One region of the Echinicola jeungdonensis genome, then DNA from elsewhere that is predicted to be linked to it. Evidence: riboswitches for the same ligand, from Rfam matches in the RefSeq annotation. Region 1 holds a riboswitch; each other region holds the start of a gene.
What was found. A riboswitch is a leader RNA that binds a small molecule or an ion and turns the genes downstream of it on or off. The one in region 1 is predicted to bind S-adenosylmethionine.
Positions count from the first base shown of each region.

Region 1 (8,082 bases):
TTTGTGGTAAAATCTGACGAATTCTTTATTCCAGTAGAAGACCAATTGGATATAGAAAAGGAAAGGGAAAACCTTGAAAAAGAATTAGAATACACCAAAGGTTTCCTCAATACGGTCATGAAAAAACTGGGAAATGACCGTTTTGTCAATAACGCTCCAGCAAAGGTAGTCGAAAATGAAAAGAAAAAACAAGAAGATGCGGAAGCCAAAATAAAAGCTTTGGAAGAAAGCCTTGCCAAGTTGGTTTAAACAATAAAAATATCCATAGATTTAAAATGCTTACTGATTTTTTAGTGGGCATTTTTTTTTGATAATATTTGGAATAATTATTCACAATTTATTATTTAATTTCGTCCAGCATTATTAGACCCATTCATAATTTCACGGGACAAAAGAATGAAAAATAAAAAAATCGCCATTATCGGATGTGGAAACCTTGGCACTTCTATTGCCCATGGTTTGCTGGAATCGGAGGAATTTAATCCTCAAAATCTCACCCTCACCAAAAGACATCCGGAAAGCCTTTTTTACCTACAACCCAAAGGGGTAACCGTTATCTCTGACAACTCCCAGGCTGCATCTGATGCGGACCTGGTTGTATTGGGGGTAAAACCCTATAATGTTCCAAATATCCTTAAAGAGATAAGGCCGGTTTTAAAACCCGGCAAACAAACCATTGTTTCTTTGGCCACAGGGGTGACTTTGGAAGAGATGCAAACCGAACTTGATCCCAATACTGCCTTATTCAGGGCCATGCCCAATATTGCAGCAGATATTCAGGAATCTATTACCTGCATTTGTGGAAAAAATGGATCTACAGAGTTAGAAAACCAAATCAAATGCTTGTTCAACAGCATTGGAATAAGTATTGTCATAGAAGAACATTTAATGGAAGCAGCCACCGTCCTGGGCGCCTGTGGAGTGGCCTATGTACTCAGGTTTATGAGGGCAATGACCCAGGGAGGAATTCAGATTGGTTTTGATGCAAAAACTGCCAATATGATCGTTAACCAAACCGTTAAGGGCGCTGCAGAACTAATAATCAAAAAGGGTATCCATCCTGAGGAAGCAATTGACAAAGTCACTACCCCTAAGGGCTGTACAATTGTAGGATTAAATGAAATGGAACACCATGGATTCAGTGCAGCCATGGTAAAAGGGGTATTAGCCTCTTACAATAAAATCGAAAAACTGTAAGCCAAAAACCCCTCACAAGAATTTGTGAGGGGTTTTGAGTTTTATTTCAAAATAAGTCTTAAAAAGCATATCCAAAGCCCATACCAGCCCAAAGTGGCCAAAAACCATTATGGTTAAAAATTGGTATTACATTCACTGAAAAAAGAAAACCACCATTTTCCGGAATTTTTCGGTAACCAAGGTTTAAAGTCCCCATCAAAGCAGGTGTTTCTCCTGAATTAAGGATAAAATCAAAGTCCTTATCGGTATATCTCGTCTCCGAGTAAGTGTATTCATTTGTTACAGGGTTGTAAGTTTCGCTAGTGGAATAACCTTTATTCCGATAATAAATAAAGGTACCTCCAGCCCCTATTTCAAAAAAATGCTTTCCACTTCCCAATAATTTATTGACCTGAATTGGCAAAGTCAGCAAGGAGGCATTGTCATTCAAAGAATAGCCACCAACACCGGCACGCATCCCCCAAGAGTTTTGATCTTTTTTATCAAATCTAAAATCATAATTGAAAGAATATACCAATCCTGCTCCTCCTAATTCCAAAAACACTCCTTCTGTCGGGTGATTAGCTTCTTGGGCCATGGAAAAATTTGAAAGCAACACCATTAACAAAGTAAGTAATCTTATTTTCATGTGTTTTAATTATGTTAATAAAATAGATTTGACAAAAGTACAAAATTGAATAATACCTTAAAATAAGAATACCGAATATGATATTGTCATCCAGGCAAATTTATTTATTGTAAATCAAACATCCGCCATCGTGATTTAAAAAATCATACAAATCAAATACTTTCTCCCCACTTATTAAAGAGAAAGTTAAATACAACATTATAAGATAATAAGGAAAACCTTTAAGTCCACCTTTAATTTTTCCTTTCTCATTTCCAATAGTAATTTCACCTTAAGAAAATTCTTACCGGATTGGGGATTATTCAGTAGGATTATCCTAAAAAAGCCTTTAGTTTTATATATATTCCAAGAATTAGTGCCCATGATCAAGAGGTTTTTACCCCTAATACTCGCTTTGGCCATTATCCTTTCCTTCATTTATATGTGGGGTCCCAAAGAAACCCTTGGAACGATAAAGGGGGAATACCCTCAAGTACCTGTTGATTTGGAGCAATTGGAAATTTATATTAAGGAAAAAGAGGATACCGTCAAAGGTCTCAAGGCAGACAATGAAGCAAGAATCATTTGGGCTGACAGCTTAAATAAGGCTAAAACACCATTCTCTTTTGTTTATATCCATGGGTTTGGAGCCAGCCAAAAGGAAGGCGACCCTGTTCACAGAAAGTTGGCAAGCCATTTTGGGGCCAATTTATATTTGGCCAGGTTACCTGAACATGGCATCAAAAGGAAAAATGCATTAGAATATACTACTGCTGAAAAATTGACTGATGGTGCCCGGGAAGCTTTAATGATAGGAAAAATGCTTGGAGATAGGGTTATATTAATTGGCACTTCCATGGGTGGGTCACTTGCCATTTTATTGGCATCCGAAAGGGAGGACATTCATTCTTTACTACTTTACAGCCCTTGCATCAGGGATTTTGGCAATCAGCTGGAAGCTTTTTTCCGACCTTGGGAAGGTTGGGTACTTAAAAACTTCATGGCCAATGAACACGGGGTCCTGGTCAATAACAGAAAGGGAGAAAAGGCCAAGTATTGGTCAGAGGCTTACCATGTTAATGCCTATGCTAGCTTAGCCCAACTGGTTTTTGGGGCAATGAACCCTGAAACTTTTATACAGGTAAAACAGCCTTTATTCCTGGCTTACTATTATAAAAATGAAAAACATCAGGATCATGTTGTTTCTGTCCCAGCCATGAAAAACATGTTTGAATCGGTCAAAACAAAGGAAAACTTTAAGAGAGCCCAAGCATTTCCTAATGCTGGGGATCATGTTATTTGCTCATTTATTACCTCAAATGATTGGGAAGGAGTACTTGATGCCAGTATTAAATTTCTAAAAGATATTGCAAAAGTCCCCAGTCCCTCAAAAGAAAAATTAGCTGAAATTAAATAAACCAAAACCATGTCTTATTTGGACTCGATAACGATTCCTACTTTACTTTTAGACGAAAATAAATGCCGGAAAAATATGCAGTCAATGGCGGACAAGGCCATGAGAAACCACACCCGCCTGACCCCGCATTTTAAAACCCATCAGTCCAGGCTTATCGGAGACTGGTTCCAGGGAATTGGCATTGGAGAAATCAATGTATCCTCTATTAAAATGGCATCCTATTTTTCGGAACAAAATTGGCAAAACATCCATATCGCTTTCCCATTCAACCCTTTAGAGGCCCATCATCTGGATGAATTAGCCCACCAATCCTCCGTTTCCATCCAACTGGTCAATGAAGAAGTCACTAAATCCCTGGCCCAACAACTTAAAATTCCGGTAGGTTTTTTTATTGAAATTGATGCGGGTTACGGAAGGACAGGCGTGGAAGCATGGGACTATGAAAAAATTGAAAAAATCCTTCAGGCTGCCCGGCCCACCAATAAGCTTTATTTTAAGGGATTTTACATTCATGCAGGACATACCTATCAGGCGGATATAGCAGGCATTTCCAAAATTCATGAGGAAACAAAAAATGCGTTAAAAAAACTCAGGTCCAAGTTCAAAGAAGATTTCCCTACAATGGTCACCCGGTCAGGGGATACCCCAAGTTGCGCCTTAATGGAAAATTTTGAGGGAATTGATGAAATAAGCCCAGGCAATTTTATTTTTTATGACCTGATGCAAACGGCCATCGGTAGTTGTCACAAGGAGGACATTGCTGTGGCTTTAGCCGTCCCCATTGTTGATATCAAGGAAGAAAAAAATGAAATATTGGTTCATGGAGGGGCTATCCATCTTTCTAAAGAATATTTAATGAATGCTGATGGAAGCAAAAACTATGGGGAAGTGGTTTTGCTGAATGAAAATGGATGGAATTTATCAGAAGAAACTTCTTATTTAAAAAGTATTTCACAAGAACATGGCCTGATCCAAGCCAGCACTGGTTTGGTAAATCAGTTAAAAGTTGGGGATTTAATAGGGATTTTGCCTGTCCACAGTTGCTTAACCGCAGATTGCATGGGGGAATTTTGGTCCACTGAGGGCCAAATAATTGATCACCTTAGTGGACAAAAAAGACAACTCCCCACTTAACCGAGGACTTTGTCTAGAAGATTTATACCCAAAGGCTATAGTATTTTTCTCCCAACTGGGTGAAGTATTCAATTTCACCCTTATAACTCTACCATTTGAATTTGTGCTTAGAAATTGATTTGCAATCTCATAAAAAAAGATTACAATGGCCCGTTTTTCAACGGGCCTTTGCCATTTAAAATCCTAAGGTCTTCAACATATTTTCACTTTTTTGTTCCTCAGCAAATAATTCGTGTGTAATGTTTCCCTCTTCATCCCGGTTTATAAGTACATGCTTGGGTGCAGGAATCAAACAATGCTGTATTCCACCATAACCTCCAAGGGATTCCTGATAAGCTCCGGTATGAAAAAAGCCAATATATAGGGGCTTTCCCTCATTTTTCTTGGGAAGGTATATATTATATTGGTGAGCTTCTGAATTATAATAATCCATACTATCACAAGTCAAACCTCCCAAGGAAATGTTGTGGTACTCTTCTTTCCAATTATTAACAGCAAGCATAATATACTTTTGGTTGAGCCCCCAACTATCGGGCAATTGGGTGATAAAAGATCCATCAATCATGTACCAAAGCTCTTTGTCATTTTGAAGTTTTTGATCCAATATCGAATAAAGCACCGCACCACTTTCTCCCACCGTATAACTTCCAAATTCAGTAAAAATATGGGGTTCGGTAGTATTATTTTTGGCACACATCCACTTGATATTTTTGATAATTTGATCGGCCATATACTGGTAATCGTAATCAAAAAACACATTGGTCTTAATGGGCCAGCCTCCTCCAATATCCATGGTGTCCAGTTCTGGACAAATGGCTTTCAGATCAACATATTTCTGAATAAACCGGGTCAGTTCGGACCAATAATAGGCAGTATCCCGGATTCCTGAATTGATAAAAAAGTGGAGCATCTTTAGACTGACTTGCGGGTTGTCTTTAATCTTTGTTTCATAAAGCTCGATGATATCCTTGTACCGCACCCCCAAACGGGAGGTATAAAAACCAAATTTAGGTTCCTCATCAGCAGCAATTCTAATTCCCACCTGAAAAGGGACTTTTACATGCTCAAGGTAATAATCAATTTCCGACAGGTTATCTAAAACCGGAATACAGTTCACAAATCCATCATTAAGCAGACCAGCTATGTACTCCTTGTACAATTCTCTTTTGAACCCATTGCAAACGATATAAGTCTCCTTGCTGATTTTACCCATTTTATAAAGACTTCGAACCAAAGGAATATCGAAAGTACTGGAAGTTTCGATGTGGATATCATTCTTAAGTGCTTCATCCAATACAAAGCTAAAATGGGAAGACTTCGTACAATAACAATAAGTATATTTCCCATGATAATCGTGGTCTTCTATGGCTTTGCCAAAGTATTTCTTGGCATTCTGAATGCTTTCACTGATTTTGGGAAGATAAGTCAATTTTAACGGTGTCCCGTAAGTATGGATGATATCCATAAGATTCACCCCATTAAATAAAAGTTGATCTTCCTCTACATGGAATTCCTTGGTGGGAAAATCAAAAGTTTGTTTAATTAAATCAATGTATTTGTTCATTAGGCAATGGAGGTTTATGACTTTTTGATTCGAAAATTGCATTAATAATTGGGGAAATCAAATTAATGACTTTAGCTAATTTGCAAAAATCTATCTGGAAAAAATAAGCCATTTCAAAATCAACCTGTTATCATTTAATTTCTGATTTGGGGAATTCCAGAACCAAAGGTTGATCAGCCTTTTTCACCCCTTCCTCCTCCCCTAAAAAATAAAAAGCTTCCGTTCATAAACGGAAGCTTTGATAAGAAATGGATGAATTTCTTTTCTTTTTATCAGGAAAGTTCACTATAAAGCAAGCTCTCCTCCAATTGATGTTTCTTTTGATTTTGAATAATCTTCTTCAATACTTTTTTGAAGCGGATTTCATCTTCAATCAACTTAAAAAGCTTATTGACATAAGCCTTTGCGATGCCTTCATTGCTTTGGTAGTATTTTAAGGTAAAATACCTCTTTTCATGAATACTTTCAATAAACACTTCTTTGGGGTGACCTGCCAGGACCAATCCCCTGAAAAGTGAATAAAAGGACTCCACTTCTCCTTTCAAATGGAAGTATATGGTTTGAAATTTCTTCTGGGATTCAGGGAAGTTTTTAAAATCAAAACCTCCAATCCCTTCAATTTCCACTGCTTCATGACCTTCCAGCCAGTTCAACAAATCCTTGGGCTGACTGGTTTTGGGTTCATTTCTGTTTATTGAATTGAAGCTAAATGTTTGGGAAGTTTTTTCTGAATGATTGTATGAATTTGCTATTGCTGTCATGGTGTCTTTTCAATTGGATTATTAGTAATAATTTAAAATGTTGAAAATTAATCAACATCGGTTGTCTTGAAATGGGCAAGTGTGCATTCGTCTGTTTTTCATCATTGCTAACATTTATAGGTCCTTGAATTGATTTAGGCAGGTTTTAGCACCTTTGCCTTTTTAAGGTTAGGTTGCTATAGGTTCCCAGAGCCTGTTCTCTCCCCTATTCTTTATAAAATCAGCTACTTACCATTTCGGCTTTTCACTAATAATTTTTTCAAATGTAATACTTTATTTTTAAATAACAACAACCCTATAGATTTTGTAGGGAATTAAATGATAAAATTTAACACCACAGATTTCACTCATAACCAGACCAAAAAGAAGAAGGGCATTTAACCTTTAGCCAATTCTAATTCCTGCACCCGCAATCCCCACGTTAAGGGAATTTAAATAACCTTTCTTAAATACCAACTCAATTCTCATATTTGCTTTTCAATTATTGTATCCAGAAAACTGGCTATCATGTTAGCTAACACTTACAATTTATGCCCAAAATTAACTACTTTTGTGCCAATAAATTCCTAACCCTTCAACGCTCCAAATTCCTTCCAGGAATTTGACATGATTTGTTCATGGATAAGGGTGAATAGAAAAGGGTGGTGTTTATATATGTTAAAGACGACCACCAAAAGGCAAACCCTTAGGGAAAAGATTCAATTCCCAGGTGCAAAACTTTTAATTACAAAATTCAATGACAATCCAAGAAGAAATACTCATTGCCATAAGCAAAGCCTTTGAAACCGAATTTGATCACCCTGTAGCCGCAAATGGTTTGGCCCTACAACCTACCAGGAAGGAATTTGAGGGGAATTACACTTTTATACTTTTTCCCTATTTAAAATACACCAAGATGAAACCTGAAGCTACCGGTGAAAAGATCGGGAATTACCTTCAGGAACATTGCTCATTGGTGAGCAAATACAATGTAGTGAAAGGTTTTTTGAATATTTCGGTTAATGAAGCTTCCTGGATGGAAGTTTTTCAACAAATATACCAAAAGGAAAACCTGGGCCAATTACCTTCCAAAAACCAAAAGGTGATGGTGGAATTCAGCTCTCCTAACACCAATAAGCCCCTTCATTTGGGCCATTTAAGAAACAATTTTCTTGGTTTTGCAGTATCCCAGATCTTAGAAGCCAATGGATATGAAGTCATCAAAGCCAACCTGATCAATGATAGGGGAATCCATATCTGCAAATCCATGGTCGCTTATCAAGCTTACGGAAAGGGAGAAACACCTGAATCCGGTGGATTAAAAGGGGATCATTTGGCAGGAAAATATTACGTACTTTTTGACAAAGCCTACAAAGAGGAAATCAAGGAATTGATGAGCCAGGGCATGTCGGAGGAACAAGCC
Region 1 covers NZ_JAUFQT010000001.1:3,092,792-3,100,873, reverse strand. Annotated here, with positions in the region: gene QWY93_RS12930 (valine--tRNA ligase) at 1-249, shown strand, start outside; gene proC (pyrroline-5-carboxylate reductase) at 397-1,197, shown strand; gene QWY93_RS12920 (hypothetical protein) at 1,256-1,825, opposite strand; gene QWY93_RS12915 (alpha/beta hydrolase) at 2,187-3,221, shown strand; gene QWY93_RS12910 (alanine racemase) at 3,231-4,355, shown strand; gene QWY93_RS12905 (arginine decarboxylase) at 4,531-5,919, opposite strand; gene QWY93_RS12900 (hypothetical protein) at 6,192-6,680, opposite strand; SAM riboswitch class I at 6,792-6,901, opposite strand; gene argS (arginine--tRNA ligase) at 7,417-8,082, shown strand, end outside.

Region 2 (8,082 bases), on a different contig from region 1:
CCTCCCCAAAACCTGCCTACAATACCGTTTCGACCATTATCAGGATTTTGGAGAGAAAGGGATTTGTCAAGCATAAAGCCTATGGAAAATCACACAAATATTTCCCCATAGTTTCCAAAGATCAATACAGAAGTTTTTCTATTAAAAACCTCTTGTCAGGTTACTTTGGTGGATCCTTTTCCAAATTAGCTTCCTTTTTTGCCAAAGATGAAAAACTGGACATCAAGGATCTTGAAAAATTGATGAAAGAGGTCAAAGATGATGTAAAATCAGGTTAATGACACATTGGTTTGATTACATTTGGCAGAGCACCTTCTGCCTATTATTTTTTTATGGTTTTACTGGGTTTTCTGGATAATCCGGAGTAAACTGACCCCTCCGAATTAGGCAATTATTCAGGTACCAAAGTGGCTTTAAGGGCCAGAATCGCCTGTCATTCCGGCGGATGTTGACCCCCTGAAGAAAAAATTGAGCTAAATCCGGAGCAAGCTGACCCCTTTGAGGCTTAAATTCCGGAGCAAGTTGACCCCTCTATGGAATGGTTTTGGTTTTTTAGCGGACATTTTCGAAACCGCTAAGCATAATCCGATGGCAGGTAAACCAAAACCGATGAGTCAGATCAAGCAGATGATTATTTTACGGCAGCAGGGCAAGGGCATCAAAACCATAGCCCGCATGCTGGAGATGAGCAAAAACACAGTCAAGAGCTATCTTTTTAAGCTGGACAAGCTGTTGGAAAACAATAAGAAAACAGGGCTTACGACGGAGAAGCTCCTGTCCATGGAGGTACCTGAGATTGAGAAACAGTTCCTTTCAGGGGACCCTTCTTACAAAGATCCCCGGTACGAACACTTTATCTCCAACCTTGCTTATTATCAAAAAGAGCTCCAGCGCAAAGGGGTGACCAAAACTCTTTTATGGGAAGAGTACAGGCAGTCCTATCCCGATGGATACGGCCGTAGCCAGTTTTGCCACCACCTCAACCAACAGGATCTTGCCCGGGCAAAGCCATCCATGGTACTTGAGCATAAGCCTGCAGAGAAGCTGTATATAGACTTTGCAGGCAAGCCCATCGCCTACATAGACAGGGAAACCGGAGAAGAGGTCCGGTGCCAGCTGTTTGTGGCCTGCCTTCCCTATTCGGATTATGCCTTTGCCATGGCCGTGGCCTCCCAGACCATCCCGGACTTCCTATATGCCCTAAGCCGTTGTATGGAGCAGTTGGGGGGTGTGACACAGCTGTTGGTCCCCGATAACCTGAAAGCTGCAGTGAACAAAGCCGACAAGTATGAGCCAAGTATCAACCAGGCTCTTGAGGATTTTGCCAACCACTACGGCACGGCCGTAGTGCCTGCCAGGGCGAGGAAGCCGCAGGACAAGGCATTGGTAGAGAACCAGGTAAAGGTCCTTTACTCCCGGGTATATGCCAGGCTCAGGAATATGCAGTTCTTCGATATACACAGTTTAAACAGGGCCATTGGCCAAAAGGTAAAAGCCCATAACCAGACCCGGATGCAGCAAAAGCCCTACTGCAGGGAAGAGAAGTTTCTCGCCGATGAGAAGGGCCTGTTGGGGAAACTCCCCGGGGAACGCTTCGAGCTGAGACACTATGCCCGGCTGACCGTTGCCAAAAACAACCACATCTATCTGGCCCGGGACAACCACTATTTCAGTGTCCCCTATACACTGATAGGCCAAAGGGTAAAGGTGATCTATACACGGAGTATGCTCTATGTGTTCCATAAAGGGGAACGGGTGGCCATACACAGCAGAGGCTTCAATCAAGGGAGTTATTCCACGCTCAAAGAACACCTGTGTTCCCAGCACCAGCATTATAGGGACAGAAGTCCTGAATATTACCGCAGCAAAGCCGCCCAACACTCAAAGGTCTTGTCCAGGTACATCTCCCTGCTGTTTAAACAGGGCAAGATCCCCGAACAGCTTTACAGGACCTGTGACGGGCTGCTCGCCCTGGGCAGGAAGGTGGATAAGGAGCGACTGGAGAAAGCCTGCAATACAGCCATGGAGTACAAAGTATACTCCTATACCTTTATCAAGAACATGCTGGAAAACAATATGACAGAAGCTACAGCGGAGCCGTCTGCCAGGGAACTTCCTGAACACGGGAATGTCAGGGGAAAAACATATTATGACCAATATCAATAACTTAAACTTTAAACAACTATGCCCAATCCGATCGAAACACAACTTATCAAACTCAGGCTCCACGGCATGCGCCAAACATGGACAACGCTACAGGAGACCCGTAAAAACCAAAGCCTCTCCCTTGCCGAAGGACTTGAGCTTATGTTACAGGCAGAAGAACAGGAAAGAGACAACAGGAGGTTTAAAAGACTGGAATCCAACGCAGGGTTCCGTTACAAAGCTTCACTGGAAGAACTCTCCCTGGACAAAACCAGGGGCCTGGATGATATGCTCCTGGCAACCCTGGCAACCGGGGAATATATAACCAATGGGGATGCTGTACTTGTCACGGGGGCTACCGGCTGTGGAAAAAGTTACCTGGCCTCGGCCCTTGGCCACCAGGCCTGTGTGCATGGGAAAAAGGTCGCTTACTTCAACACCCAAAAGCTCATGATCAAAATCAAGATGGTCAGACTGGACGGCACTGCCATCAGGTTCTTTGATAAACTGGCAAAAACGGACCTGCTCATCCTCGATGACTTCGGCCTGACAAACCTGGATAAACAGCAACAGATCGATCTTATGGAGCTTATCGAAGACAGGCACGGTAAAAAATCCACTATTATTGCAAGTCAGCTCCCTGTCTCAAGCTGGTACGATGTCATAGGTGAGCCGACCATCGCAGATGCCATTCTTGACCGGTTGGTACACGCCTCCTACAGAATCGAGCTGAAAGGGGAAAGTCTCAGAAAAAAAATGTAAAATTGTCAGGCCATCTGATTATTAAACCAAACCTCTCCTAAAGAGGGGTCAATATGCCCGGAACAGGGGTCAATATCATCCGGAATATCCAGGTTTTCCTTAAAAACCAAAAAGTTTTTGGTTTATCAAGGATATTTTTATTAACGGCTCCTTTAATAGCGATGGTCATACCATTGCTTGAAATCCCAGTGTCATCTGACAAGCCAAATATTTCCCTTAAGAACAATGATTTTTTTAGAGCCCTAACCCAAACTGAAGTACGGAATGATATTATCGTCACTTATGGTCTTCCCGAATTTACTGTGCAAAGCACAAATCTTCCCCTTCTTCTAGAATGGAAAGATTATTTAATAATTGGTTATTTATGTGTTTTGATCTTTCTTTTGGGACGTTTCTCTTGGCATACCTTACAGCTCCGACAACTAAAAGAAAAGGGATGGTATCAAACATCTTTCCAACTTAAAGGTCAATATTTTTTAATCCCAACTTTTGGAATGGCCCCTGCTTTTCCTACTTCAACAAGTTGTTTTGGGATGATACAATAAAGGTGAGTGAGCAGGAAAAAGGACAAATTCTTTCCCACGAACTAGGCCATATCCACGAAGGTCATACCTGGGACTTATTGTTTTACCAGATTTTAACCATTTTATTCTGGTTCAATCCTGCCATTCATTCAATGCGTGCAGCTTTAATGGATGTACACAAATTTTCTGCAGACCAATATGCACTAAATCATTTATCCGATAGCCAATCTTATTCCATACTAGTGGCCAAAATGGCTTTGGAGAAAGCTGGTATTCCAATTGGTCATCAATTTGGAAAGCCTTCTACACTAAAAAGGATTGAAATGATCAAAAAAACAGGAAACATTAATTGGCTAAAAGTTTTTGGAGTAATACCTCTTTCTATTTTCCTTTTGGCTTTGGTTTCATTAAAACCAATGGATAAAAGACCTCTCCTTTCTTATCTCTTTCATCAACCAGTCTCTATAATAAAAAAACCAAATTTTGGCTGCACAGGATTCGGTAAAAGTTCCCGCCAAAATCAAAAGATTAAAGACACCTGTCCATTATGAATTTGTAAGTGCTTTAAGAAATGGGGTAGTGATAGCTCAGCTCGGAGAACTTCAATATGAATTTAGCCTTATAAAGGGATTATAAGAATATAAAAAAGTTTTGGAAATAATAGAGGTTTTCAAAAGTGAGCCTAAAAATGGAGCCAAATCCCATGATCATAACACATCAGGAATAATACCTCAAACAATATTCAACAATAAAACTTGGAAAAATTTCCTAAGTCAGAATCTTCATATCCCCATGGATGCAATAAAATGGGGCCAATTAGGAACTGTTGAGGTTGAATTTGTAGTGGACGAAAGGGGAAATTCTCTTCAACCCAGTATTCTGAAATCTGGAGGTTGGGGTAGGGATGAAGAGGTCCTACGTTTGTTTACCCTTGTGGATTTTCCAAAATTCAATACCAATCAGGATATTGGAGAGGAATTGCCTACCAAAATCATTCTACCCCTAAACTTTGACCAATTTACCCAGTAAGAATGGTTTCTGAATATTTATAAGGCCAAGAAAGTAAAAGATTAATTCAAATAAATTCCAGTAAAATACTTATTGGGTATTTGATTTTTTTTTATAAATAGATTTTGTTTATCGCATTTACACCAATTTTTTTTATACCTTATATGATATTTAAAAAATAAAATCAATCATTCCTTTCATTTATCCAACATTTCAACAATTTTAAAGTTTGGCAAATTGTTAGGTTACTATTACATTTGAAATTAGAATAATTAATTTAATCTTAACTAATTAAAGTAATGGGAAAAGGTGATTTGAAGACAAAACGTGGAAAAATCCATAAGGGAACCTTTGGAGCCAGCCGTCCAAGAAAAGCCCAAAACATTAAAGTTAAATTGGCTTAGGACGAGCAAAATAAAGAATAACTAATACTGAATAATCTCAAAATCAAGCACCAGGATGATACGACTGGTGCTTTTATTAATTTAGGGGAATTAGACCCATTGAAAGAATAATATACCCTACCCTTGAAATTGTAATATTTGCTTCCCACACCCCATAGAATTTATGATTTAACTTTTAGGGAACTTAAATGCCTGAAATTTTCAGAAATGAACAAACCACTCCATTGAATATTTTGGACTTTCAGGTATTCCCTATTGGATTTATAGGGAATAAAATTATCTTATTTTTTTATAAATCCCCTTTTGGAAGCTTGGATATTCAAAATAAGCGTCGTTTATTTGTGTCATCCTTTTACTTTTTAGAAAGTATAAGGATTTATACAGAAGAGGTGAGAGACAGGCTCATGGACCCTCTGGCAACCTGGAAAATCCAAGGTGCCAATTCCTGCCAAATGTGAATATCCTCATTTGGAAATATAAATTCTTAAATATGAATTTTATAAAAAGGATCAAGCACACAACAAAAAATTCACTCCAAAACATTTCATTTAATTATTTCTCAACATTTTACCCAAAAATGTATGAAGTAATGCTGATGCCCATGCGGTTCTAACCCAGGAACCGGAATGCCTTTGGCATTTCAAGCCTTTTCCAGTTTCTAAACAAAATATTCAAAATCAACCAATGGAATTTCCTTACCCTTTTGAAAATATATTTCAGTTAAAAGCAAAGAACCAAATAGTAATTGAAGGGGCTTTTTATAAAATTTTACTGGAGAATGGACTAATACCCATTAATATGGCCTGTGAATTTCATAGGACCATTCAAAAAGACATCAGAGCGGAATTATAAACCGCTTTTGAAAAAGAAAGGAAACACATGAATTTACAATCTACGTATCTTATTTCCGATATGACCCAAGAAGTATTTCACTGTGATGAAGAAGTGGTGCTTGAATCCGGGGAATCCCTTCCGGAATTCCGGATCAGCTATACCACTCAAGGTCACCTGACACCACAAAAAGATAATGTGGTGTGGATTTTACACGCCCTTACCGGGGATGCCAATGTACATGAATGGTGGAGTGGACTAGTAGGAGAAGATAAATTGTTTGACCCTACCAAAAATTTTATCGTATGTGCCAATATTTTGGGCTCCTGTTATGGATCAACTCAACCAATGAGCATCAATCCGAAAACAGGGAAACCATATTATTATGATTTCCCCCAACTATCTACCAGGGACATGGCCATGGCTTTTGAAAAGTTGAGAGGCCATCTTGGGATCAGAAAAATAGATACGATAATAGGAGGTTCTTTGGGTGGCCAAGTAGCTTTGGAATGGGCTTACAACCTTCAGGAAAAAGTGAAAAACACTGTTATTGTTGCCTCCAATGCCAAAACTTCACCCTGGACCATAGGTTTCAACGAGGCACAGAGGATGGCCATTGAAGCAGATGGGACCTGGGGCGAAAACCATGAAGATGCTGGGAAAAAAGGTTTGGAAGCAGCCAGGGCTATTGGAATGTTGAGTTATCGGCACCACCAAACTTTTGAAGCATTTCAAAAGGATACAGAAGAAAAAACAGACAATTTTAAAATCTGCTCCTACCTCAGGTATCAGGGTCAAAAGCTGTCTAACAGGTTCAATGCTCTTTCTTATTGGACTTTATCAAAAGCAATGGATAGTCATGATTTGGGAAGAAACCGGGGAGGAACCGCCAAAGCCCTATCGGAAATAAAATCCAGGGTGTTAGCCATTGGAGTGGATACCGACCTTTTATTTACAAAAGAAGAGTCACAGTTTATTGCCAAAAATGTACCAAAAGGTTCATACAGGGAAATCAAATCGATTTATGGGCATGATGCCTTTTTGATTGAAAATGAACAGATTAACTATATACTTAAATCATTTAATCTGGAAGACAATTCTTGAAATTTCCAGAAAGCTAATAATTAATTACCTTCAATTAATGATCAAAGAGGATTATCAGTTTGATAGCTTCAAAGAGGAATTGGAGTGAGTGGATCCAAAAATTAAGGTAGAGAATAAGGATTTCAACCATTGAAATAAGCGATGTTTTCCCTAAATTAAATTATGGATTATACACAAATAAAAGAAACCTGCCTATATATATCCGATATTGAAAAAGCCAAAACATTTTATAATGGAAAATTAGATATGCCTGTCATTTCTATTGAAGATGGCAGGCATATTTTTTTTAGGTGCGGAAGCTCCGTACTTCTTTGTTTCATTCCGGAAACTACAGCTAATGAAACCCATCTCCCTCCCCATTTTGCCCATGGGAAGCAGCACATTGCTTTTGAGGTAAAAGCGGAAAATTATTTAAAAACCAAATCTAGCCTGCTGGAAAAGGGAATTAAAATCACACATGAACAGGATTGGATGGATGGTTTAAAAAGTATTTACTTTGAGGATCCATTTGGACATGTTTTGGAAATTGTTCCCAAGGGGATTTGGGAATAGTTTCCCTTCTTCAAATAGTCGGCCCTGATTTTTATTTAACCCCCTTATAAATAATGACTTAATCAAACTCCCAGAAGGAAAAATTAGAAATCAACAAGATATTACCCCTATCACCGTTATTTGTAAGCGTATATCTTCCTTTCAATTTACTTCAATAAGATTGGTTAAATTGGGATCGCTGATTAATTTTGGAACAATTCAAAAAGCCCATGAGCAGCACTTCAAGAAAAAAGAAAAGATTAGGAAGCTTTAAATTTATAAGCGTACTTTTTAGTACTACGCTATCCCTTTTCATTGTTGGACTTTTCGGAGTAATTGTAATACAGGCAAAATCTCTTACCAGCATTATTAGGGAAAATATTGAAGTGCAAGTATTTCTGAATAAAAACACTTCGGATGCTGATAAGGCAAAAATTGGAAAAAGCTTAGAGTCCAAACCCTATTTACTACAAAAAGAGGATGGTGCCCAAGTGGCTTTTATTTCAGATGAAGAAGCAGCCAAATCCTTTCTGGAGGATACCGGGGAAGATTTTACAGCCTTTCTGGATGATAACCCTTTACGGGATTCCTATACAATTTCTATTAAGGAGGAGTATCAGACCAGTGAAAAAATGCAGGAAATAGTAGAGGAAATTGGGGATATGGATGGTGTATTTGAAGTCACTTATATGAATGATCTGGTAGAGTCCATCAATAAAAACCTGCTGAAAGTAAGTATTGTCCTTGGTGCTTTCATTTTGATATTGGTGGTG
Region 2 covers NZ_JAUFQT010000002.1:774,194-782,275, forward strand. Annotated here, with positions in the region: gene QWY93_RS16545 (BlaI/MecI/CopY family transcriptional regulator) at 1-278, shown strand, start outside; gene istA (IS21 family transposase) at 589-2,166, shown strand; gene istB (IS21-like element helper ATPase IstB) at 2,185-2,907, shown strand; gene QWY93_RS16560 (M56 family metallopeptidase) at 3,455-3,982, shown strand; gene QWY93_RS16565 (energy transducer TonB) at 4,083-4,460, shown strand; gene QWY93_RS16570 (30S ribosomal protein THX) at 4,739-4,843, shown strand; SAM riboswitch class I at 5,217-5,326, shown strand; gene metX (homoserine O-acetyltransferase MetX) at 5,723-6,778, shown strand; gene QWY93_RS16580 (VOC family protein) at 6,941-7,330, shown strand; gene QWY93_RS16585 (cell division protein FtsX) at 7,540-8,082, shown strand, end outside.
Region 2: it holds a riboswitch for S-adenosylmethionine, as region 1 does, so the genes downstream of both, metX (homoserine O-acetyltransferase MetX) here and QWY93_RS12900 (hypothetical protein) in region 1, are expected to answer to the same signal.

Region 3 (8,082 bases), on a different contig from region 1:
CGTCCTCCACATGTTCCAAAAGATCCTTTGGAATATCATCATAAATCTCCAACATAGTGGGATTGACAATTCCCATATCCATTCCATGTTGGATCGCATGATAAAGGAAGGCAGCATGCATGGCTTCCCTTACCGGATTATTACCCCGGAAAGAAAAACTTACATTGCTGACCCCTCCACTTACTTTTGCACCGGGAAGGTTTTCTTTGATCCATTTGGTGGCCTTAAAAAAGTCAATGGCATTGGTCCGGTGTTCTTCCATCCCAGTTGCCACCGGGAAAATATTGGGGTCAAAAATGATATCCTGTGGATTGAATTTCACTACTTTGGTAAGGATATCATAACTCCGCTTACATATGTCTATTCTTCTTTGGTAAGAATCCGCCTGGCCAATTTCATCAAAAGCCATCACCACAACTGCTGCCCCAAACTTTTTGATGGTCTTGGCTTGGTGGATAAACTCCTCTTCCCCATTTTTCAAACTGATGGAGTTAACGATTCCTTTACCCTGAATACACTTTAGACCCGCCACAATGATGTTCCATTTGGAACTATCCACCACTATTGGAATTTTACTGATTTCAGGTTCAGATGCAATCAAATTTAGGAATTGGACCATGGCAGCTTCTCCATCCAGCATCCCCTCATCCATACAAACATCCAACACCTGGGCTCCGCCTCGGACCTGATCGAGAGCCACTTCCAATGCCTCATCAAACTGTCCATTGAGGATCAACCTGGCAAATTTTTTGGATCCGGTCACATTGGTCCGTTCTCCAATATTAACAAAATTCAATTCCGGCGTAAAAACTAAAGGTTCCAAGCCGGAAAGCTTCAAATGGCTGTCTTTTTTTATATTAACCATACTGGTTATACTTCTGCTTTTTGTTCTTCTTCTAATTTCCTAGGCGAATAGCCTTCGCTCAAATCCGCCAATTTTTTGATATGTTCAGGGGTGGTCCCACAACAACCTCCAAGGATATTGATCATGCCCTCTTTTAAGAATTCCTCCACCTGGCCGGCCATTTCCTCAGCTGTTTGGTCATATTGTCCAAATTCATTGGGAAGCCCCGCATTAGGGTAAGCACTTACAAAAAACGGTGCCTTTTCCGCTAATACTTTTAGATATGGCCTAAGGTCTTCTGCTCCCAAAGCACAATTCAAACCAACACTGATCAAAGGAACATGGGAAACCGAAATCAAAAACGCTTCCGTGGTCTGTCCAGAAAGCGTTCTTCCGGAAGCATCTGTAATGGTTCCGGAAATCATTATTGGGATTCCCCCATCTTTTGGATCCAAGGGCAAATCCCTTTCTTCAAAAACCTCCTGAATGGCATATAAGGCTGCCTTGGCATTCAAGGTATCAAAAATAGTCTCCACCAAGAGCAAGTCTGAACCACCATCCAATAGGCCTTTTACCTGTTCGGTATAAGCTTCAGCCAATTGGTCAAAGGTAATTGCCCTGTAACCCGGATCGTTGACATCAGGTGAAATGGAGGCAGTCCTGTTGGTCGGCCCAATTGCACCGGCTACAAAACGGGGCTTTTGGGGAGTTTTTTGGCTGCATTCTAATGCCGCTTCTTTGGCAATTTTAGCAGATTCAAAATTGAGTTCATAGGCCAAATGCTCCAGTCCATAATCTTCCTGGGCTATAGAGGTACTACTAAAAGTATTGGTTTCTATGATGTCCGAACCTGCCTCCAAATAAGCCAAGTGAATTTCCCTGACCACGTCAGGTCTACTAAGCGAAAGCAAATCATTATTCCCCTTCAATTCCTTTGGATGACTTTCTAAGGCAGGGGTACGGAAATCTTTTTCCTCCAATTGATAGCGCTGGATCATGGTGCCCATGGCTCCATCCAGTACTAATATTTTCTTTTGAAGTTGTTCGAGTAATATATCGGTTCTCGTATTCATGCTCATTTTTTATTTAAGGACCATATCGAGCAAAGAACCGGGAGAAAAATGGGTAATTTATCTACCGCTCATCTTTTCCTGTGGCATCAGGATGGGAGTTAGCACCTTGTTTTCAGGTTGCTAAGACGTCATAGGGCCCTTCCCTCGGTCTTTCTCGATAAGCAACTTCAAAGGTAACAGGAATTAATGGATTTTAGTTACATTGAAACAAATAATTTCCATTTATTGTCCTATCCCATCGAGAATGAATTCATTATTTATCGATAATGATTGAAATGAATTCACGCTTTCCCGGCTATTTTGCAGTTGGGTCATTTATGGCCTTACCCCCAATCCAAATTGGACATAAGGGCCATTCATAAATTGGGTCATTTTCAGATCTGCTAATTTATAATTTCCTATTGGCATCTCATAACCCGCATTTACAGAATAAATTATATCTAAAGATTTTTTCTTGGAAAGTGGCATGGCATAGGCCAGGATAAACTCAGGCTTGGCCATTAATCCCCCTTTTTTAAGTTCTCCATCATAATTAGGAATGTCCATCAATCCCGGAAAATCCAACTTCCTCAAGTGCAACATGGAATACCGCAATTGTCCATAGCCTAACCCTCCCAAGAGGCTCAATTCAAAGTTCTTTCTTTCATACAGTTTTTTACCAATATTCCCATATATCCGAATGCTATTAAGCGTTTGCTCATAAACATCAGAGGCCTGGTTGGACAAGGCCAGGTTATAAAGATCTACACCATATAAATTCCCTCGGTTTTCACCCAAAATCTTAGCCCCCCAGTTTTTGGGAATCCCAGAAAAAGTACGCCATCCATGTTGTTCCAATAGTTGGTTTAATTCGCTAGGCCTGGTAAAATGCAACCCATAAATTAATTGGGCTGACAAGGATGCATCCCGGTAAAAGTAATTAGACTTTGGAAGTGATATCCCAGCTCCAATCCTAAAAAATGCCCCACTTTGGATATTGTCAAAAGAAACTCCCTGTTTTACCCAGGAATCCTCAAAAGGATTAAAGGAATAACCAAATTTGCTCATCAATGTAATCACCTCCTCATAAGGGGGAAAGATAAGGTCATACCCCATCTGAAATCCTATTTCGGTCAAGAAAACCCCAAAATATTGACTTCCTTTATGCAAGTTATTTTTCCTTAAAATATAACCCCTGGCAGGGTCTGTCAGGAAATCATTGATACTTTCAGGTTCCCTATGCTGCAGCATTTCAAAATTAAGACTGCCTAAGCCCATGGACATGTAATGGATCAGGTGAAATTTGCCTTCTTCAGTAAAGGAATAACCTACGTTAAGAAATATGCGGGTGGTACGGTAATCAATTTTGTAATCCCTGAAATTCATTCCCACCCCATTATTTTGGTAAATCTCAGCCCCCAAAATAAAATCATTGAAACGGTTTTGGTATCCCATCCCAAAAGTGTGGTAGTTATTCTTAAGCTCCTCTGCCCCTCGGGATTCCAGCATCTCATCAAAATCCCTCAAGTTGCCACCGGAAGTTCCATAATAAAAATAAAGGCTGGACCGCTGGTAATGGTTATCCACCTGGGCTTTTACCCAGGTGCTGAAAAAAAAGGAGAAAAGAATCAATAAGGCTATTCTCATGGGCTGCAGTTTAACCACAAAAATAAGGGTAATATTATGGATTAGGCCTATAGAAATTACAAAAAATGTGTACGAAGGTGAATGGACAAAAGTTGACAGTCCAAAGCCGTTCGGGTCAAATGATTATACCTGTTTCAATACCAGAAATACCATATCCACTTAACGACACTTATTTGATTCAAGTAAATCGGTGGGGATAAACCCTAAATTATTTTTTCCTACTACCTAAAAAAAACTATCCCAAGATTTAAAAATTCTCTAAAAATAAACTTTGGCAGGGCTTCTAATTGATTCCATAACAATTCAACTAGTGGGTTACCATTCCGAAATTGGATAATTTGGTTGGAATGTGTATTATCGAAACCAAATAATTTTTCACCAAAACAAAATCCAAATGATAACTACAACCACTCCTAATGTAGAAGGCCATGAGATAACTAAATATTGCGGCATTGTCACAGGTGAAACTATCATCGGTGCCAATGTATTCAGGGACTTTTTTGCCAGCATTACTGATATTGTTGGGGGAAGATCAGGCACCTATGAGCGAGTATTAAAGGAGGCCAAATCCACTGCATTGGCAGAAATGGAGATACAAGCCCAATCTTACGGTGGCAATGCCATAGTTGGGGTTGACCTGGACTATGAAACCATCCGGGATGGAATGTTGATGGTCACTGCCAGTGGTACAGCTGTTTTTATAGAAAAGAAAGGATAAAACTGGGATCCCAAAAAGGCCCTTTTCCTTGAGGGCCTTTTTTTTGGTTTTCTTTGAAATTTGGTTAACCAAGTCAAAGGAGAAAACCCAAAAATCACAAATTAGCCCTTATTAAGGACCTCTTTCATTTTTCCCTTATCACATCTCTTGATCACTTCATTATTATAAACCAAGATAGGGCCGGATTTGCAGAAGTCCATGCATTTGGTTTTGATCAATTTGTATTTCCCTTTATGATCATCATGTTTGATAACTTCCTTTGCCTCCTTTAGAAGTCCTTTGCAACCATTTTTTTTACAATCAGAACCGGTACAGACAAAGATAAATTTTCGGTAAACAGCCATAAAACCACTACATATTAGATACCATTTGTAACAATATTCCACACAAATAAGCTCCATAGGTTCCTACCGCATAACCAAAAACGGCTAAAAGGACGCCCACAGGGGCCAATGAAGGGTTAAAGGCCGAAGCAACAATGGGTGCCGAAGCTGCCCCACCTATATTGGCCTGAGACCCTACCGCAATAAAGAAAAACGGTGCTTTGATCCAATAGGCCACTACTAACATAATTGAAACATGCACCAACATCCAGATGAGGCCTACTAAAAACAAAGTAAGATTATCAAAAATAGAAAGCAAATCCATTTGCATTCCCACTGTAGCCACCAATACGTATAACAGAACACTTCCTATCCTGGAAGCCCCTGCCCCTTCCAATCTTCGGGCCTTTGTAAAAGACAAACCCAGTCCCCCGGTAGTTGCTATCACTACAATCCAAAAGAAAGGGGAGTCTAAACTATAATGGGACCATTGAGGATAATTGCTTCCTATCCATGGGGCCAATATGTCGGCAGCAGCATGGGCCAATCCTGTGATGCCAAAACCAACTCCCAAAACCATAAAAGTGTCAGCCATACTGGGGATTTTCATTATGCTTCCACGGTAAGCCTCAACCTTTTTTTTAAGTTCTTCTATGGCGGAGCTATCTGCTTTAAATAATTTATCTATTTGCTTTGGTTTTGCTGCCCAATACAATAGGAAGGCCAACCACAAATTGGCAATAACTACATCCACGGCAATCATTTGACTGAACAATGCTGGGCTAGCTCCAAAGGTTTTAAGCATGGCTGTTTGGTTGGCACCACCTCCAATCCAACTTCCTGCTATGGTGGCCAGTCCCCTCCAAACTTCTTCTGGACCTGTCCCCCCCACCACATTTGGGTCTACTGTAGAAACCACCAAAACCGCAATTGGGCCGCCCAAAACAATTCCAAAACTACCTGCCAAAAACATCATCAGGGCTTTAGGGCCTAGTTTTAAAATGGATTTCAGGTCAATACACAAAGTCAATAACACCAATGATGCCGGTAACAAATACCGGGAGGCCATATGGTACAATTGACTACTTTTTCCGGAAATAATCCCAGCAGAATTTAGAATAGAAGGGATAAAATAACAGAGCAACACAGTAGGGACTACCCGGTAAAATTTCTTCCAAAAAAGTTTTTGGCTACTGGCAGTTGAAAAAACAAAACCAAGGATGCCTAATAAAATTCCCAAAACAACAGCATCATTTGTAACCAGAGGTGTGGATTCTTGCATTTATTTTATAGCGGTAAATTATTTAACGATTAGATTTAGAAAAAAGAGCTACTGAAGGAAATTATGATGGCCAATACTTTACTTTTCCCAGACCTCCATCAATTCTCCTAACATCATAGCAGTCGCTCCCCAAACTATTTCTTGGTGGATATCAAAATATGGGGCATCCACGGCGTAGCCTGATTGAAGTTGAAGTTTCTTTTGTTTCCTATTGGCCCGGTCTACCAGGGTATCAAAATCACAATGGATGATACTGCTTACTTCCTTAGGGTCCGGATCAAAAACAGGTTTATAGGGGATGTAACCTATATAGGGGGAAACCAAAAAATTGCTTGGAGGAATATATAAATCTGACAGCCTTCCTATTAAAGCAATTTCTTTACCTTTTACCCCGATTTCTTCCTCCGTTTCCCGTAAGGCAGTTTCTTTTAAATTTTGATCGGTTTCCTCCCATTTCCCTCCAGGGAAAGCAACTTGGCCGCTATGCACTCCTTCATATACGGGCCTTTTGATAAATGGAACCATACATCGGTTTTGCTCTGGATATAGCAAAATCATGACGGCACCAATTCTGGCTTTGCCCCCTTTTGGATGGCTAAACCGGGCTTCATCCACTGGTCTCGGAGCCATACTAATTTGCCCCTTACGGCCTGGTAAAGGATCCTTTAATTTTAAGGTTAAGGTATTTATGATTTCTTCCCAATTCATTTCAAAAAGTAAGATTATTAATTTTTCTATGCAAATGGACTCGGTTAGCCTTAACTCCACCTAAAATTAAGTTGTACTTTTAAAAAACCATTAATAACCAGCCCAGATTTCACCAAAAAAATACAGTTCATTTAAAATCAGTGGTTTAAAAAAGGGTATTTAATAAGAAGCAAGGATTTCTTATTACTGAATTGATGGACTGAAGCCCATCTTTCTGACAAAATTTTTATTAACCATTGGGTTTATTTGGCCAATTAAAACAAAAAAGGTTCGAACATTGTCCGAACCTTTTTTACTATCAAACCTATTAAACCTATTGTTGAATTATTCAAGTACTGAATAACTTCACGGAAAGGTAAAAAATAATTCTCATACTACAAACAAACGATTGCATTAGAAATAAATTTGAAAAAATTACCGGTACAAACCAGCATAGTTTTCAGCAATTAAAATGGACAACCCCCAATTAAATTGGCCAATAATTGGTGCCTGGTATTAGAATTTATTAAATAAAATGTTTCTCTACTTGTTTTCTACCTCCCCCATTAATAATATGGTTTCCCAAATTAAGACCGATAACCAATTTTCATTTCCCTATCATGAATGCCACCGACTGCCAATCTACCGTATCCGAAATTTTAGAGGATTATTCCATTTACATGGAGGCATTTAAGGAACACACCAAATTGGCCCCCATTTATTTTAGGGAAAGAGACTGGGATGGGGTCCAGCTTAATCACCGGCAAAGGTTAAGACTGTACAAGGACAAGGTCAATGACCTGGTTTTTAGGTTGAAATCCATTTTTGGAGAATCCATTAAGAACCATGATTTTTGGTTTGAGGTCAAACAGCAATTTTCCCAGGTAATAGCTGATAGGAAAGATAAGGAGCTTGCCGAATCTTTTTTTAATTCGGTCATTCGGAAAACCGTTTCAGGTTTGTCCATTGACGAGGATTTGATGTTTGTCCATGAAGGCTATGACTCTTGTGATATCCATCCTCAGGAACCCCTATTTTATAATTACCCTTCCCAATGGGGGCTGCAAAAAATCATTAGAAAGATCATTGAAGATTTTGATTTTAAGGCCCCCTATTACCAAAAAGAAAAAGACATTCAATTTTTGGTAAGGAGTGTGCGGGAAATAATTCTTTCCCGGTATACCATTGATGAGAATACAACTACACAAGTCTTAAAACAGGTTTTTTACCGGCAAAAAGCCGCATACCTTATTGGAAGGACATATTTGGGAGGAAAATGGATGCCTTTTATCATCCCATTTATGCATGGACCCAAAGGGATATACGTGGACACCTTGATTTTCGATCCCAACCTGATGAGTGCCATATTCAGCTATACCCGTTCTTATTTTATGGTGGAAATCGAAATTCCATCCCAAATTGTGGCTTTTTTAAACTCCGTGATTACCCACAAAAAAGTTTATGAACTTTATAATGCCATTGGTTTTAATAAACATGGCAAAACAGAGTTTTACAGGGATTTTCTCAAC
Region 3 covers NZ_JAUFQT010000002.1:904,586-912,667, forward strand. Annotated here, with positions in the region: gene metH (methionine synthase) at 1-865, opposite strand, end outside; gene QWY93_RS17185 (homocysteine S-methyltransferase family protein) at 871-1,917, opposite strand; SAM riboswitch class I at 1,983-2,081, opposite strand; gene QWY93_RS17190 (hypothetical protein) at 2,233-3,543, opposite strand; gene QWY93_RS17195 (YbjQ family protein) at 3,938-4,261, shown strand; gene QWY93_RS17200 ((2Fe-2S) ferredoxin domain-containing protein) at 4,363-4,605, opposite strand; gene QWY93_RS17205 (DUF819 family protein) at 4,613-5,866, opposite strand; gene QWY93_RS17210 (NUDIX hydrolase) at 5,945-6,496, opposite strand; gene aceK (bifunctional isocitrate dehydrogenase kinase/phosphatase) at 7,174-8,082, shown strand, end outside.
Region 3: it holds a riboswitch for S-adenosylmethionine, as region 1 does, so the genes downstream of both, QWY93_RS17185 (homocysteine S-methyltransferase family protein) here and QWY93_RS12900 (hypothetical protein) in region 1, are expected to answer to the same signal.

Region 4 (8,082 bases), 210 kb from region 1:
CCAATCGCCATAATAATAAATGGCGTTGATCAAATACATGACAGCAGCAGGATCAACCTGGTCAATTAAGTCTTGAATTAATCCCTCCGTTTGATCGTCCACCCACTGATTAATAATTTCTTTGGAGCCCGGGGATTGCATATCCAGGCTGCTAATAGTAGCCAGGTATTGCATTTGAAGGGTTTCTTGAAATTGGGATTTTAAATCCAGTCCCTCTTGATACCAAATACTATTGGCAATGTTAATCTTTACATTTGGATCCACATCCTTAAGGAATTTAGTGAGTCCTTGGTTGGCCAAATTGGCATCTTCGAGCGATATATTATCAAAATGAAGTGTTTCCAGATATTCTTCGAGCAATTCTTCCTTATTGCCATTCATGGCCATAGACAATGCCTGATGGATACTGAAAGGGCTGAAAAATAGGTTCCCTTCTTCTTTACTGAGTTGTTGAAATAACCTGACGGAAAATGCTGTGCCGGCATTTACCAGTTTTTTTTCAGTTTCCTCTAATGCCCTCAAATTGGGAGTAATTTCCCCTTTATTGGGACTTTCATCCACGCAAGAAACCAATAGAAAGAAAAGAGTCAAGATGGAATAATAGGTGTATTTCATGGTAAAGGGCTTTTGTTATGATCTAGACGAAAAAAATGGACAAAGTGCGACAAAAAAAAAGCCCCTTTGGTGATCAAGTTTCCAAAGGGGTTTAAATGATTATTTGGATTTTTCAAGGGCTCTTTCTATATCCCCAATAATGTCATCAGGATGTTCCAAACCTGTTGAAACTCTGATTAGGCCAGGTAAAATCCCAACCCTTTCCCTTTCTTCCTCCGTCAACTTGCTATGGGTAGTAGAAGCGGGGTGGGTAATGATGCTTCTGGTATCTCCAAGGTTTGCCGTCACGGTAATTAGTTCCAATTGGTCAATAAACCTTTTTGCCCTTTCAATTCCTCCTTTTAAGGTCAGGGTAATGATGCCTCCGCCCAGCCTCATTTGTTTTTTTGCCAATTCATATTGAGGGTGGCTTTTCAGGAATGGATATTTGACAGATTCCAAATGAGGATTGTTTTCAAAATAGGTAGCCACTTTCAATGCATTTTCACAGTGTCTTTCCATTCTCACAGCTAGGGTTTCCATACTTCGGGAAAGGATCCATGCATTGAAGGGTGAAATTGATGGTCCTGTATGCCGGGTAAAATAACGGACCTTTTGGATTAATTCTTCCTTACCAAGGATCAGTCCACCCAAAACCCTACCTTGTCCATCAATATATTTGGTAGCACTGTGGGCTACGAGGTCCGCACCCCATTTGGCAGGTTGTTGTAAATAAGGGGTAGCAAAGCAATTGTCCACAGCCAAAATAAGGTTATGAGCTTTAGCAAAAGCAGCAATCCATTCCAGGTCAATGATTTCCAGACCGGGATTGGAAGGGGTTTCAATGAATATCATTTTGGTATTCGGCTGAAGCAATTTTTCCCAATTGGCGATATCGGAAATGTCCCCATAAGTCGAGCTGATGCCCCATTTAGGGAATATTCCGGTAAGCAGTTGGTGAGTGGAGCCAAATAGGGCTCTGGAAGCCAGAATATGATCCCCTTGTTCCAATATAGAAGCCATGGTTGCAAACATGGCAGCCATGCCAGAACCAGTGGCAATGCCGTCTTCTGTACCTTCTACTGCACATACTTTTTCTATAAGGTCAGTGCTGTTGGGATTGGCATACCTTGAATAGATGTTTCCTGGGATTTCTTCAGCAAACATCTGCCGAGCTTCTTCTGCACTATCAAAGGTAAAACTTGAAGTCATGAAGATAGGTGAGGAATGCTCCCTTTGATTGGTTTTGGAGGAAGCAATTCTTACTGCCTGGGTTTCAAAATGTTTTTCGGACATATTATTATTCTTGCAGTGTTAAATTCTGTTTAAATATTGAGTTTCCCCTTTTAGGGTTTCGTAAAAATGCATCCCGAAATGGAGAGGTAAATATATTTCTTCGGGTTTGTTAATAAAAATAATCGGTGTCAAAGTAAGTGTTCTCATTTCATCTAACTTATAGTCCCCTATTTTCGGGCAGGATTTGGCACCTTTTCGCCGCTGAGGATGGTTGCCAGAGGGTCAACAAGCCTGTTCTCTCACCTCTTCTGTATAAATCAGTTCCTTTGGGTCTTGCAAAGTAAAGGTAGGGTAATGGGAAATCCAAATTTTTGAAAATGCAGAACGGTATCTATAAAAATAAGGTAACATTTATGGGATAAATTCTTTCAAAACCTTAGCCCATAAATCATACCCTTTGGCATTCATGTGTAATCCATCCTCAATAAAAATATCCTCCTTTGGTTGACCATTTTCATCCAACATGATGTTCCAAACATTGGCAAAGGATACCTGTTTCTGCTTTTGACAATATATCTCCAGTAGGCGGTTGAGATTTTGGTATTCCTCTTGTAGGTGCCATCTTGCCAAGCTGGGTTTCGGGCTTATCAGGATAATATGGGCATCAGGTAATTGTTGATGGATTTTTGTTACCAGCTTTTTAGTGGTTTTTAATATGGTCATTGGTTTTTTTCCTGCGGCAATATCATTATCCCCTTCATAAATAAATATTTTTTTGGGTTGGTATTGGAGGATCAATTCCTGGGAATAATGAAGAAGTTCAAATGTCTGAGACCCTCCAAATCCTGTGTTAATGGTTTCAATTTCCGGAAAATAGGAGGAAAGATCTTTCCACATCCGGATACTGGAACTTCCTGTAAAAAGATAGACTGGTGGGCCTTGCTTTGGAATGGGGTTTTTTTGGACAATTTGTTGGACTTCTTCCTGGAATTTGCCAGATACTTCTTGAGTGTTTCCTGAAATGGAAATTCCAGCCAAAAGAATTACCGTTAAAAATATTTTGAAACAAGACTGTTTTGATAAATACTTCATTTGATTTAACCCGTTAATTGATGGGAATTTATGAAAAAAAATGGAGATCCTTATGATCAATTGATTTTTGTGGTACCTGCAAAAGTTTTGAAAAAGGAAAATATTTAGTGTAATAAGTGTTTAAAATACACTTTTTCAGGGGTTTTGTTAATAAAATGTCAATTTTTTCACCTGCCGAATTTTTTTTTTTGAATAAAAATTAAAAAAAATAGAAGGGTTGAAAACAGGAAAGAAACTTAGTGATCATTTTATTAATTGGGTTAAATATGGTTAATGATGTTGTTAATGTTTCTTAAATTAGGAGTTTTGCCTTATATAATACTGAGGAATTCATTTTTGTGTGTAGTGACATTTAAATTGGTTTAGGGGATTTTTGTTAATATTTTATTGAATTAAAAATTATTATCACTATGTTTAAAGAAGTTTTGGTTCAAAAAAAGAGGATCGGCGTCCTTTTTTCCAAAATATATACGGCTGTTAGTCAGTTAGAATAAACCCATTCGAGGAATCTTCTAAAGATTCCTCTTTTTTTTTGTCTTCCAAAAATGAACCATTTTATACTCTAACGAAAAAACATCAAAATGGTATATCATTTTCCCTAATTCTTTCGGAAAGTCCACTAAAAAATAAAAGTGAAATTGACACTTTTTCAACTATTTGATTTCACTGATTAAAATTTTTCGGGCACCTGAATTTTAGCCAATAGGTGTTTCTGGTCTGCTTCAAGTTAGAGATAGGTTGCCTCTTTTGATAAAATCATGTTTTTTCCCTTCAGGTCCATTATAAAAAAGGGCAAGGAAAATGGGCATGGAATTATTTTTCGGTTTATGATTTGATCAAGCATAAAACCAATAATCCACGGGAGAATTAGGGCCAAGTATAAGTCTGTAACCATTATTTGATGGCATAAACACATAAAATCCAGAATAATCAGAGTGTTTAAAACACAAAAGAATCACAGGGGACCCTGTGATTCTTTTGTGTAGTCCCAATAAGATTAGTCTATCTTAACCTTATCCTAAATTAAATTCAGGTTTCCAGTTTTCAATGGTTTTATTAAAGCTCGACTGGTTGGCCAAATGAATACAGAATGCAGTTGTTGCTCCACTGATAACATTGGATGCAGGTTTTGTGGAAGTATGAATAGATTTAAAAAAATCGTCCAGGGCGTACCAGGTTCCCTCTTTGGTTTTTTCTTCCAATATGGGAATACCTCTGCCTTCTTTCCAGGTGAGCTTGGTTGCTCCAGAAACACCATCCACAATTCCCAGCTCCTCCATTTTATCCTCCTCTGGGTAGAAATAGCCCTCATTCATTAAGAGCTCCACCGTTCCTTCAGTTCCTTTAATGCTAAAGGAGTAACCTTCCCTGGCATTGCTGCAGGTGGATCCAAAATTGCCAATCATATCTTCTTTCTCATATCGGAGAATGAGCTGGACATTGTCATAGGTAGTTCTCCCGTCTTTGTAATTGTCTATTCCACCCGTGCCCATTATTAAGTCAGGGTGGGTTTCAAAAGCCCAATTGATAAAGTCGATTTGGTGAGATAGTAATTCAGCAGGCAAGCCTCCTGAAAACTCCTTATACATCCTCCAGTTGATTATTTTCTCCAAGGAGGGATCAGGGACCGGCCTTCTCCAATTCCAGTTTCTGTCCCAACGTGAATCAATTTGAGTGATTTTACCCAAATAACCGGATCGGATCATATCCCTTACCTTATAATATAAAGGAGTGTACCGGTATTGGTGGCCCACCTGCAGGGTGAGGTGAGGGTTGGCTTGAGCGATTTTAACCAATTCAAATGCTTCCGGGATATTGTAAGTCATTGTTTTTTCCAGATAAACATGTTTGCCAGCTTGTAGGGCGTATTTTGCAGGAGCAAAGTGCATATTTAAAGGAGTAGCAATGACCACTGCATCTACGTTGGAATCATTTAATAATTGCTCATAATTTTTATAGGATTTCATGCTGATGTCCGGAAAAGTTTTCTTTGTTTCTGCCAGCCTGAAATCCATTATGTCACATATAGCGGTGATCTCATATTTCCCAGGTAATCCTTTCATGACGTGCATGATGCCTTTTCCCCTATCACCACAACCAATAATACCTATTTTTATGGGTTGATCATTTTCTTGAGATGAAAAGGCATTGATAATAGGGTAAGGGAAGATTGAGCTTCCCAGTGCTAAACCACCGGTTTTTATAAAATCCCTTCTTTTCATGGGGCGTTTTGGGTTTTGTAAATTGATGACCAAATGTAAACTTTTGGAGGAAAGAAAAAAAATCAGGGCTATTTGAGCGGGCCGAAAAAGGGATTAAGCTTTGATTCGGAGGGAAAATTTGTGGCTGGCCACAAAATTCAATTGGAAGTAATGGTTTTAAATCCCAAAGCTCGCTGGAGCAATTTTACGAAAACTGATTTTATAATAAGTAAATTTGACTTTGCAAAATAACCATTCAGAATTCAAGTTAAACTAAGCGTTTTTCATATGAAGGATTAAAAAGGGGGCTTATTTTGGATTACTTAATATATTGTAAGAGGAAAAAACAGGTCATATGTATATAATGGGTGCTTCTGGGCATGCAAAAGCAGTAATTGCAGCTGTGGAAAGTAAAGGGATAGAAATAAATGGGGTATTAGATGATAATCCTGAAATTAAAGAGTGCCTCAAATATCCCGTTTCAACACCTGAAAATTTTGATATTGCCCCAAAAAGTCAAATGCTGGTGGCTATCGGAGATAATAAGATCAGGGAAAAAGTGGTCTTAAAACTTGGAAAGAAGGTTTTCTATTCCAAAGTGGCCCATTCTTTTTCCTGGGTAAGTGAATATTCCAACTTTGGTGAAGGCACGGTAATAATGGCAGGAGCCATCGTCCAACCTCATACCGAAATAGGAAAACATGTGATTGTCAATACAGCAGCAGTGGTTGATCATGATTGCCTAATAGGAGATTTTTCCCATATTGCTCCTCATGCCACTCTTTGTGGTGGCGTAATTGTGGGAATAGGTAGCCTTATTGGTGCAGGTTGTACGGTTTTGCCGGGTATAAAAATCGGGGAAAATTGTGTGGTAGGAGCAGGGGCTACGGTGTTAAGGGACGTGTTGGACGGGGAGATAGTTTATGGGTCGTGAATTAAGTTATTGTAAAGGTATATCAAATGAGTATTGAGGAGTTAAAAGCAAAAGTCCCTGGGATTACAGATATCAGGTTGCTGGAAGATTTATTGGCTAAGGGCTCCCTGGTCCAATTAAAAGCGGGGCAAGCTATTATAGAACCTGGGAAGTTTATTAAAATGGTGCCGATTATTTTGGAAGGCGCTATCAAAGTGCTGCGTTTGGATGATGAAGGCAGGGAATTATTTTTGTATTACCTTAATTCTGGACAAACCTGCGCCTTGTCCCTTACCTGTTGCAATTCTTTACAACCCAGTGAAATTAAAGCGGTTGCGGAGGAGGATTCCCTTGTTCTGTCCATTCCGATTCGTTATCACGAGCAATTGCTGGAGCAATACCGGCAATGGAAAGATTTTGTTGCCCAAACCTATCAACAAAGGTTTCAGGAAATGCTGGAAGCTTTGGATGCAGTGGCATTTCTAAAAATGGACCAAAGGCTGGTTCGTTATCTTCAGGCCAAAAGGAAACAGCTGAGTAGCAATGAGCTTCAAATAACACATCAGGAAATCGCACAAGAGTTAGGTACTTCCAGGGAGGTTGTTTCAAGGCTGCTAAAACAATTGGAAAAAAAGAAATGGATTGAACTGGGGCGAAATAAAATATTTATGAGGGATAATTTTGAAGATTTAGTAGGAAAGTCCTGATTGGTGAGTCGTTAGATTAATTTTTCATGATTAATAATGGGACCTTGGTTCTTATGGCCATTTTTGAAGCAATACTTAAGTTAATAAAAGAGAAAAGGGTTGGTTTGGCTTTGGTGAAATAAACTATTAATGATTTTGACTTCTGCTCCGGGAGTTTTAAAAGGTCATTTTTGTTTGCAGATTTTTTCCCTACTTTCCAGGAAAATTGTTGATTGGGAAAATGTTGTTTTAGGAAGTCTAATGTTTTGGAAGGGGAGGTTTTGCTTTTAGCTTTCACCTTATTTCCGAGAAATAAAAGCCTGTAGGGAAGTCTAAACCCTTTTGTTAGTTCAATCATTTGCTCCCAAATAGGTAGGTTTTGATTGTTTTTACTGATTACCACCTCAATTGTCTTTAAACCCAAAAAGCTTTTGTTTGGGGGTAGGACAAGAATGGGTGAAGAACATGAGTTTATTAATTCAACTTTTTCTCCCGGCCAAAAATAATCCCATGGCTTTTTTGTGATGGGGCCGGGTAAAATGATGAGTTCAAAACTTTGTTTCTTGGTTATTTGTTGCGTGGCATTTTTAATATTTCCTTTTCTAATTTTATACCCTATCGTTAGGCCTTTTTTAAGGCCTTTTTTTTGAATTTTTTTAAGCCATTTTTTGGCTTTTTTCTCTATCAATTTTTCATACGCTTCCACCTGAACTGAAAAACCATAAACAGAGGAATAAGTGAAAAGTAGCGTTATTTTTGCATTATAAGCTTGCCCCATATCCATTGCAAATCGGATAGCATTTTTTGAATGTTTAGAAAAATCGGTGACCAACAGTAAATTCATGTTTTCTTATTTAGAAGCCAATAGAATATAACCAGAATCCCAATTTTTTTCAAAAAAGGAATTGGATTCATAAGAAGCTGGCCAATGGAAAGTATTTTGGGTTTTTCTGGTTGTGTAACAAAAGTCACCACTTCCAGGAAATGCCAGTCTTAGTTTTGTAAAAACATTTAAATAGGAATTCAATGGAAACAATTACAGTTTTGGGGTACTTGGCTTCTATTTTTATTGGTATTAGTTTAGGTCTGATTGGAGGGGGAGGTTCTATTTTGACCGTACCTGTATTGGTGTATTTATTTAGGGTTGATCCTATTTTAGCCACGGCTTATAGCCTTTTTGTAGTAGGAAGTACTTCAGTTGTAGGGTCTTTTTCTTTTATGAAAAGAGGAATTGTCTCTTATCGTGCCGCGATAGTTTTTGCGGTCCCATCCTTTATAGCAGTTTTTTTGACCCGGAAATTTGTTGTTCCTGCGTTACCTGAAATTTTATTATCATTTAAAGGATATGATTTGACCAATG
Region 4 covers NZ_JAUFQT010000001.1:2,883,706-2,891,787, forward strand. Annotated here, with positions in the region: gene QWY93_RS12000 (serpin family protein) at 1-615, opposite strand, end outside; gene QWY93_RS12005 (trans-sulfuration enzyme family protein) at 715-1,890, opposite strand; SAM riboswitch class I at 2,045-2,149, opposite strand; gene QWY93_RS12010 (SGNH/GDSL hydrolase family protein) at 2,242-2,922, opposite strand; gene QWY93_RS12015 (Gfo/Idh/MocA family protein) at 3,936-5,144, opposite strand; gene QWY93_RS12020 (acetyltransferase) at 5,479-6,057, shown strand; gene QWY93_RS12025 (Crp/Fnr family transcriptional regulator) at 6,084-6,743, shown strand; gene QWY93_RS12030 (universal stress protein) at 6,760-7,566, opposite strand; gene QWY93_RS12035 (sulfite exporter TauE/SafE family protein) at 7,749-8,082, shown strand, end outside.
Region 4: it holds a riboswitch for S-adenosylmethionine, as region 1 does, so the genes downstream of both, QWY93_RS12005 (trans-sulfuration enzyme family protein) here and QWY93_RS12900 (hypothetical protein) in region 1, are expected to answer to the same signal.